DNA from 2 places in the Shinella sp. GW835-FHT14H05 genome. Region 2 is predicted to be linked to the other one. Evidence: predicted binding sites of a transcription regulator. Region 2 holds the regulator's gene; the other holds the start of a gene.
What was found. The regulator PhoB, encoded in region 2, activates phosphate uptake and scavenging genes when phosphate is short. The targets are predictions, from matches to a motif close to TGTCATNNANCTGTCAT.
Positions count from the first base shown of each region.

Region 1 (4,688 bases), on a different contig from region 2:
GCGGGCGGCCGATGAGGATCGGCTTGGCGATCTCCTCCTCCAGCAGCACCTGGGCGGCGCGCAGCACGCGCTCGTCCTCGCCTTCGGCGAAGATCACGCGCTTCTTGGCGGCGTTCTTCGCTGCGGCGAAGATCGGCTTCATGATGAAGCCGGAGCGCCAGACGAAGCGGTTGAGCTGGTCGAGATAGGCGTCGAAATCGGTGATCGGGCGCGTCGCCACGCCGGTTTCCGCCGCCGCGCGCGCCACGGCCGGCGCGATGCGCAGGATGAGGCGCTGGTCGAAGGGCGAGGGGATCAGGTAGTTCGGGCCGAAGCTCGGCGTGTCGCCGGAATAGGCGCGCGCTGCGACGTCCGAAACCTCTTCGCGGGCGAGTGCCGCGATGGCGCGCACCGCCGCCATCTTCATCTCCTCGTTGATCGTGCGCGCGCCGCAATCGAGCGCGCCGCGGAAGATGTACGGGAAGCAGAGGACGTTGTTGACCTGGTTGGGGAAATCCGAACGGCCGGTGCAGATCATCGCGTCAGGACGCGCGGCGCGCGCCTCTTCCGGCATGATTTCCGGCGTCGGGTTGGCGAGCGCCATGATGAGCGGGCGCTCGGCCATGCGGGCCAGCAGTTCGGGCTTCAGCACGCCAGCGGCGGAGAGGCCGAGGAAGACGTCGGCACCGTCGATCGATTCGGAGAGCTGGCGCTTGTCCGTCTCCTGCGCATAGACGGACTTCCACTGGTCCATCAGCGCTTCGCGGCCCTTGTAGACGAGGCCCTCGATGTCGTGCACCCAGATGTTTTCCACCTTCGCGCCGAGCACGACGAGCTGGTTGAGGCAGGCGAGCGCTGCCGCACCTGCGCCGGAGGCGACGATCTTCGCCTCATGCAGCGACTTGCCGGCAAGCTCCAGGCCGTTCAGCACCGCGGCCGCGACGATGATCGCCGTGCCGTGCTGGTCGTCGTGGAAAACGGGAATGTCCATCTTCTCGCGCAACTGGCGCTCGACCTCGAAACATTCCGGCGCCTTGATGTCTTCCAGGTTGATGCCGCCGAAGGTCGGCTCCAGGGCGGAAACGACATTGACCATCTCGTCGACGGTCGGCGCGTCGATCTCGATGTCGAAGACGTCGATGCCGGCGAATTTCTTGAAGAGCACCGCCTTGCCTTCCATCACGGGCTTGGAGGCGAGCGGGCCGATATTGCCGAGGCCGAGCACGGCGGTGCCGTTCGAGACGACGGCAACGAGGTTGGCGCGGGCGGTGTAATCGGCGGCCGTGCTCGGGTCGTCGCGGATGGCGAGACAGGGGGCGGCGACGCCCGGCGAATAGGCGAGCGCCAGATCGCGCTGGTTGCCGAGCGGCTTGGTGGGGGTGATCTCGAGCTTGCCGGGGCGGGGATGGCGGTGGAAGAAGAGAGCCTGCTGATCGATATCGCCGCTTGCGGGTCCGTCCTGCGTCCTCGATTTATCGCCCGTGCTCATGGTGCTCCCTGTCATATGCTGTTTTCGTTGCGGCTCTTTCTGCCATGAAACCGCCGCTACGTGAAGTTTCCGGAACATTCCATAAAGCCGCAATCAGCGACCTGTGCAATGCCTATTTACGGACCGGAAATGCATAGGTGTGTCATCAATTTGAAACAGGAGTCTGGTTTTCAACGGAGCCAAAGCCGCCCGTTATGAAGATGTTTGCGGCGGCCGGCCACCCGGAGACCAAGGCATGACTGCGACCCTCGCCGACCCGAATGTCCGTCATTTCCGCACGCTGTTCATCTCGGATGTGCATCTGGGATCGAAAGCGGCCAAGGCGGATTTCCTGATCGATTTCCTGCGTCACCATGAAGCGGAGACGATCGTGCTCGTCGGCGACATCGTCGACGGCTGGCGCCTCAAGCGCAACTGGTACTGGCCGCAGGCCTTCAACGACGTCACGCAGAAGTTCCTGCGCAAGGCGCGCAAGGGCACGCGCATCATCTACATCCCCGGCAACCACGACGAATTCCTGCGCGAATTCCCCGGCACGCATTTCGGCGGCGTCGAGGTGGCGCAGCGCATCATCCATGAAGGTGCGGATGGCAAGCGCTACCTCGTGCTGCATGGCGACGAGTTCGACGTCGTGGTGCGCCACGCCCGCGTTGTCGCCTATCTCGGCGACTGGGCCTATGACGCCGCCATCGCCATCAACGTCGTCTTTGCCGCGGTGCGCCGCAGGCTCGGGCTGCCCTACTGGTCGTTCTCCTCCTGGGCCAAGCAGCAGGTGAAATCCGCCGTCAACTTCATCGGCGAGTTCCAGAAGGTGGTGGCCGAAGAAGCACGGCGCAACAATGCCGATGGCGTGATCTGCGGCCACATCCACCATGCCGTCATCACCGAGATCGACGGCATCCGCTACATCAACAGCGGCGATTGGGTGGAAAGCTGCACGGCGATCGCCGAGCACCATGACGGCGAGATGGAACTGATCACCTGGCAGAAGATTTCAACCTCGACCGTGCCGGTCGCGCTCGCCTCGCGCGACATCGGCGCCATCGAGCCTGCCGGGGCGGAAGCCGCCTGACGCAGCCTTCCCGTATTGCCGCCGATTTCGGCGGCAATGGCGTCCGGTAGAAATAGCGGATTGGCGTACGTACATCGGCGTGCTAGAGCCCGGAGCGTCTCCCAACGCAGGTTTCCCGCCAATGACTGCCCCTTCCGGGTTTACCGTGACCTCAGGCGCGCCGCCGTTCTTCGCCGCGCGCATCGCCCTCGTTTTCTGTGCGCCGATGATGGTCAACGGCATTGCGCTGCCGTTCTTTCCGGTCTGGCTCGAAACCCTGTCGATGAGCGATTTCCAGATCGGCATCGTGCTTGCCGTGCCGCTGTTCGTGCGCGTCTTTACTGCGCCGGTGGCCGGCATCATCGCGGACCGCATCGGCGAGCGCTCGATCGTGCTGATCTGGTCGGCGCTGCTTTCGCTTGCAACCGCGATCGCGCTCTTTGCAACCGGCTCCTTCTGGCCGGTGCTGCTGCTCTACACGCTGCAAGGTGCTGTCTATTCACCCTATGTGCCGATCACCGAGGCGATCATGCTGTCCGGCGTACGGCGCTGGAATTTCGATTATGGCAAGATGCGGCTCTGGGGCTCGCTCGCGTTCATCGTCGCGACGATGATCGGCGGCTGGCTTGCCGGGCTCTATGGCGGCGCCATGGTGCTGCCGGCGATGGCGGCCGCCTTCGTGCTGACGGTGCTCGGCGCAGTGATCGCCCCCAGGATCGGCAAGCCACGCCGGCCTTCGCCCATCACTGCGATTGCCGAAGTGCCGCGAACGAGCACGCTGCGCCAAAGGGATGTGCAGCTCATGCTGATTGGCGTCTCCCTCGTCAATGCCAGCCACGCCATGCTCTTCGCCTTTTCGGCGATCTACTGGCAGAAGATGGGTTTCAGCGGCGTGGACGTCGGCATCCTGTGGAGCGCCGGCGTGCTGGCGGAGGTGGTTTTCTTCCTCTTTGCCGTCCAGCTTCGGCGGCGCTTCAACCTGTGGTCCATGATGATCTTCGGCAGCACGGTCGCCGTCGCCCGCTGGATCCTCTTTCCGATGGAAATGTCCTTCGCCGGCTACTTCATGCTGCAATGTCTGCATGCCTTCACTTACGCGATCATCCACATGAGCGTGCAGAGCCGGCTGGTGGAGCGCGTGGCGGAGGAGCAGGAAGCGGCGGCGCAGGGGCTCTATTTCTTCTACACCGGCATTTTCACGGCGCTCGCCACCTTCCTGTCGGGCTATGCCTTCAGCTGGTATGGCGTGCAGGGTTTTTACCTCATGTCGCTCGTCGCAGCGGCCGGCCTCGTCTCGGTCATTGCCGGCCGGCTCGTCGCGCCGCGCGCTCAGCCCCAGAGTGTTGCTTCCGGCGGATAGACGGACGAGCCTTCGTAGTGCAGGCCCGGCTCCCGGTCGCGCGCGAGCAGCAAGGGGCCGTCGAGATCGACGAAATCGGCGCCCTGCGCCAGGAGAACGGCCGGCGCCATGCCGAGTGACGTGCCGACCATGCAGCCGACCATGATCTTGAGACCATGCCGCTTTGCCGCCTCGCGCAACGCCAGCGCCTCCGTCAACCCGCCCGCCTTGTCGAGCTTGATGTTGATCGCGTCATAGCGGTCGACGAGGCTCGCCACGTCCTCGGTGCGGTGCACGCTCTCGTCGGCGCAGACGGGGATGGGGCGGGCGAGGCCGCGCAGGGCCGAATCATCACCGGCCGGAAGCGGCTGCTCCACGAGGGCGATGCGCGCCTCGGCGCAGATCGAAAAATGATGGGCGAGGTTTTCCGCCGTCCAGCCCTCGTTGGCATCGAGGATGATGGCGCTTTCGGGCGCACCGACGCGCACGGCGCGGATGCGCGCGGCATCGTCCACTGTCCCGACCTTGACCTTCAGCAGCGCCCGCCAGGACTGTTCCGCCGCCTGCCGCTGCATGGCTTCGGGCTCGCCAAGCGAGAGCGTATAGGCGGTGACGAGCTTTTGCGGGGCGCTCGTGTTGATCACCTGCCAGGTCGGCACGCCGGAGATTTTGGCTTCGAGGTCCCAGAGCGCGCAGTCCAGCGCGTTGCGCGCCGCACCGGCCGGCATGACCCGGGCAAGCTCCTCGCGGCCGATGCCGTCCTCGACCGCGCCGCGCATCTCTTCGATGGCCGCGAGCACGCCGGCGACCGATTCGCCGTAGCGCGCATA
Region 1 is NZ_JBXAFY010000001.1:1,368,461-1,373,148, forward strand. It holds gene AC1Q6Z_RS06715 (NADP-dependent malic enzyme) at 1-1,468, opposite strand, end outside; gene AC1Q6Z_RS06720 (UDP-2,3-diacylglucosamine diphosphatase) at 1,704-2,540, shown strand; gene AC1Q6Z_RS06725 (MFS transporter) at 2,662-3,879, shown strand; gene dgcA (N-acetyl-D-Glu racemase DgcA) at 3,849-4,688, opposite strand, start outside.
Region 1: the regulator PhoB is predicted to act here: its motif matches at 1,609-1,625, upstream of AC1Q6Z_RS06720 (UDP-2,3-diacylglucosamine diphosphatase).

Region 2 (4,688 bases):
AGCGGCGCGGCATCGGCCATGGCGCGGATCCTCCGAAAAAGAGATGCGGAAAAACGTGAACGCGGCTTGACTTTTCCAGGCTCCAGAAAAATCAAAAGCCGCCTTTCGGCGGCATGCGGCACTATCGGCATTTCAGGCCGGGATGTCAACAAATCGCACCCCGAAATAGTGCTGAACCTCCCGCAAGGTAAGGATTCACGCCACGCGCGGAAGGTGTCGCTATCGAGTCACACCCAGCCAGCAAGTTGGGGAAAACTCGGAAATCGATTCGCCCGGATTCCTGCGACTCTTGTCACAGAGTCCCCCAAACTCTAGGTTAAAGACCAATTACTAGACTGCATGCGGCGGAACTAGTCACCAAAAGAGTTAGGGCGTTCAAATTCCGGACCCGTCCGGAACGCGATGAGGGATTCCCGCATTGCGAGCGTCGAGCGGAGACGAGAGATGAACTGGACAGACGAGCGGGTCGAGAAACTCAAGAAGCTCTGGAGCGAGGGCCTGAGCGCGAGCCAGATCGCGGCACAGCTCGGCGGCGTCAGCCGCAACGCGGTCATCGGCAAGGTGCACCGGCTGAACCTTCCGGGCCGCGCCAAGGCCGGCGGCACGCAGAGCGCGTCGCGTCCCAAGCGCCCGGTGCCGGCAGCCCCGCGCCCCGCGACAACCTTCCAGGCCCGCGCCGTGACCGCCCGCTCCGTCGTGCGCCCGGCCGGCAACACCATTACCAAGGAAGAGGTCGAGACGGATTTCGAGACGCAGCGCGAGCAGCTTCCGGTTCCGTCCAACGGCAACAGCGTGGTCGTGCCCATGTCGCGCCGGCTCGAGCTGACGCAGCTCACCGAGCGCACCTGCAAATGGCCGATCGGCGACCCGCTGAACGACGACTTCCACTTCTGCGGCAACGAGTCCCCGGACAACTCGCCCTACTGCACCTACCACCAGCGCCTCGCCTACCAGCCCTCGGCCGAGCGCCGCCGGATGCGGTGATCTTTTCCACGACAGCACATGCGATGCGGACCCGAAAGGGTCCGTTTTCGTTTGTGGTGCAGGGCCGGACCACACTCCGAAACGCAAACAGGCCCCGAAGGGCCCATTTTCGTCCTTGGGAGGAAAGGGGTCGCTTAGGCTTCCAGCGAATAGCCTGCGCCGCGGACCGTGCGGATGACGTCCTGCATGTTTGCGAAGTTGAGCGCCTTGCGCAGGCGGCCGACATGCACGTCGACCGTGCGTTCGTCGACATAGATGTCGTGGCCCCAGACGCCATCGAGAAGCTGCGAGCGCGAGAAGACGCGGCCAGGCGAGGTCATCAGGAATTCCAGCAGTCGGAATTCCGTCGGGCCGAGGCGGACTTCGCGGGTGCGGCGATGCACCCGATGCGTCTCGCGGTCGAGCTCGATATCGCCGCAGCGCAGCACCGTCGAGACGACTTCCGGCCGGGCCCGGCGCAGCATGGCGCGCACGCGGGCGACGAGCTCAGGCGTCGAGAACGGCTTGACGACATAGTCGTCGGCGCCGGTGGCGAGCCCGCGCACGCGCTCGCTTTCCTCACCGCGTGCCGTCAGCATGATGATCGGCAGGCGTTCGGTCTCCGGCCGCTGGCGCAGCCGCCGGCACAGTTCGATGCCCGAAACGCCCGGCAGCATCCAGTCGAGGATGAGGAGGTCCGGCATGCGCTCCTGCAAGCGCACTTCGGCCTCGTCACCGGAGAGGATCGTATCGACCTCGAAACCTTCGGCTTCGAGGTTGTAGCGCAGGAGGACGCTTAGCGCCTCCTCGTCTTCCACGACGGCGATTCTGGGCACCATGGAGGCAAAACTCCTTACTCGGAGGCTTCAGTGACGTCGGCAGTGACCACTGACGTCGAGGTGTCGTCCTTCGGGCGTTCGCCTTCGGGCTGCGAGCCGGTCGCCATGTAGTAGATGGTTTCCGCGATGTTTGTCGCATGGTCGCCGATGCGCTCGATGTTCTTGGCGCAGAACAGGAGGTGGGTGCAGGGCGTGATGTTGCGCGGATCTTCCATCATGTAGGTGAGGAGTTCGCGGAACAGCGAGGTGTAGATCGCGTCGATCTCGTCGTCGCGCTCGCGGATCGCCTTGGCCTTCTCCACCGAGCGGGTGGCGTAGACGTCGAGCACTTCCTTGAGCTGGATCAGCGTCAGTTCGGCGAGGTGCTCCAGGCCGCGGGTGAGCTTGCGGGGCATGCCCGAGCTCTGCACGGCGATGACGCGCTTGGCGGTGTTCTTGCCGAGGTCGCCGACGCGCTCCAGTTCGGCCGCGATGCGGATCGCGCCCATGATTTCGCGCAGGTCCGCAGCCACCGGCTGGCGCTTGGCGATCGTGACGATCGCCTTCTCGTTGATCTGGCGCTCGGCGGTGTCGAGGATGACGTCTTCCGAGATCACCTTCTGCGCCAGCGCACCATCGGTGGTGACGAGCGCACGGACGGAATCCGCCACCATCTGCTCGGCCGTGCCACCCATTTCGGAGATGCGGCGGGAGAGGTACTTCAGTTCTTCGTCATAAATCGAGACAATATGGGTCGATGACATGGTTGTGTCCTTAATGCGCTCGGATTTTCAGGGGGTTCGGCGACGATGGCGTCAGCCGAAGCGGCCCATGATGTAGTCCTGCGTGCGCTGGTCATCCGGGTTGGTGAACATCTTGTCGGTGTCGTTCTCCTCGACGAGGTTGCCGAGGTGGAACATGGCGGTGCGCTGCGAAACGCGGGCCGCCTGCTGCATCGAGTGCGTCACGATGACGATCGTGAAGTTGGCGCGCAGCTCGTGGATCAGTTCCTCGACCTTTGCGGTCGCGATCGGGTCGAGCGCCGAGCAGGGTTCGTCCATCAGGATGACTTCCGGGCTGACGGCGACGGCGCGTGCGATGCACAGGCGCTGCTGCTGACCGCCGGAGAGGCCGGTGCCGCCTTCCAGCAGACGGTCCTTCACCTCGTTCCACAGGCCGGCCTTCTGCAGGCTCGACTCGACGATGGCGTCCATGTCGGCCTTCGCCTTGGCGAGGCCGTGGATGCGCGGGCCGTAGGCAACGTTCTCGTAGATCGACTTCGGGAACGGGTTCGGCTTCTGGAACACCATGCCGACGCGGGCGCGCAGTTCGACGACGTCGATGTTCGGATCGTAGATATCGTCCGTGTCGAGCGTGATGCGGCCGGTGACGCGGCAGCCTTCGATCGTGTCGTTCATGCGGTTCAGCGTGCGCAGGAACGTCGACTTGCCGCAGCCCGACGGGCCGATGAGGGCCGTCACGGTGTTCTGGCGGACGTTGAGGTTCACGTCATAGAGGGCACGCTTGTCGCCGTAGTAGACCGAAACGTCCTTGCCGATCATCTTGTAGGAAATGTCGTTCATTTTCTTGTCCAGCGCTTTCTCGACTGCTGCTTCTGACATCATGTTCATCTGTTTGGTCCTTCTACCAACGCCGCTCGAAGCGGCGGCGCAACAGGATGGCGCCAACATTCATGAGGATGAGGAAGACGAGGAGGAGGATGATAGCACCCGATGTGCGCTCCACGAAGGCGCGCTCCGCCTCATTCGCCCACATGTAGATCTGCACCGGCAGCGCCGTTGCGGGTTCGAGCGGCGTCGACGGAATATCGGCGACGAAGGCAACCATGCCGATGAGCAGCAGCGGCGCGGTTTCGCCGAGCGCGTGGGCGAGACCGATGATGGTGCCCGTCAGGATGCCCGGCATGGCGAGCGGCAGGACGTGGTGGAACACGGTCTGCATCTTCGAGGCGCCGAGGCCGAGCGCTGCCGAGCGGATGGACGGCGGCACGGCCTTCAGCGCCGAACGGGTCGCGATGATGATCGTCGGCAGTGTCATGAGGGTCAGCACCAGGCCACCGACGAGGGAGGCCGAGCGCGGGAAGCCCGCAAAGTTGACGAAGACGGCGAGACCGAGCAGACCGTAGACGATCGACGGCACCGCGGCGAGGTTGTTGATGTTGACCTCGATGAGGTCGGTGAAGCGGTTCTTCGGTGCGAACTCTTCGAGATAGATCGAGGCCGCGACGCCGATGGGCAGCGCAAGCACAAGCACGATCAGCATCATGTAGAGCGAGCCGACGGCAGCGACGGCCACGCCGGCGGCTTCCGGACGGCTCGATGCGCCGTTCAGGAAGATGCCGGTGTTGAAGTGCTTGGAAAGCGCGCCGCTTTCGGCAAGCTGGTTCATCCAGCCGATCTGCTTGTCGGAGATCTTGCGGTTGTTCTCGGGGACGGCCAGATCGATCTGGCCCTTGAAGGCGGAATCGAGGTCGCCGTGCGCAAGGAAGGTCACGGTCTGTGTGGTGCCGATGATCGACGGATTGGCGGTCACGAGATCGCGCAGCTGGGTGCGGACGCTGTCCGAGATCATTCCGTTGACCGCGCGAAGGCCCGCACGATCGTCTTCGCCGACGCCAAGCACCTTGGCGAGCGCATTGCGGGCGACGACCGGATAGTTGGCCGATACCAGCTTCTGCGGGTTGGTGGCCCGCTCGTTGTCCTTGTCGATGATCTGCTCGGAGAACTCGACCGGAATGGTGATCATCGACTGCTGGAATGCGGTGTAGCCCTTGGAGACGACCGAAAACAGCAGCAGGAACAGGAAGATCAGACCGAAGGCAATCGCAGCCATGCCGTAGAGGCGAAAGCGACGTTCGGCGGCATAGCGGCCGCGCAGGCCGATATC
Region 2 is NZ_JBXAFY010000004.1:79,770-84,457, forward strand. It holds gene AC1Q6Z_RS14940 (aspartate aminotransferase family protein) at 1-20, opposite strand, end outside; gene AC1Q6Z_RS14945 (GcrA family cell cycle regulator) at 445-984, shown strand; gene phoB (phosphate regulon transcriptional regulator PhoB) at 1,119-1,802, opposite strand; gene phoU (phosphate signaling complex protein PhoU) at 1,817-2,545, opposite strand; gene pstB (phosphate ABC transporter ATP-binding protein PstB) at 2,597-3,412, opposite strand; gene pstA (phosphate ABC transporter permease PstA) at 3,426-4,688, opposite strand, start outside.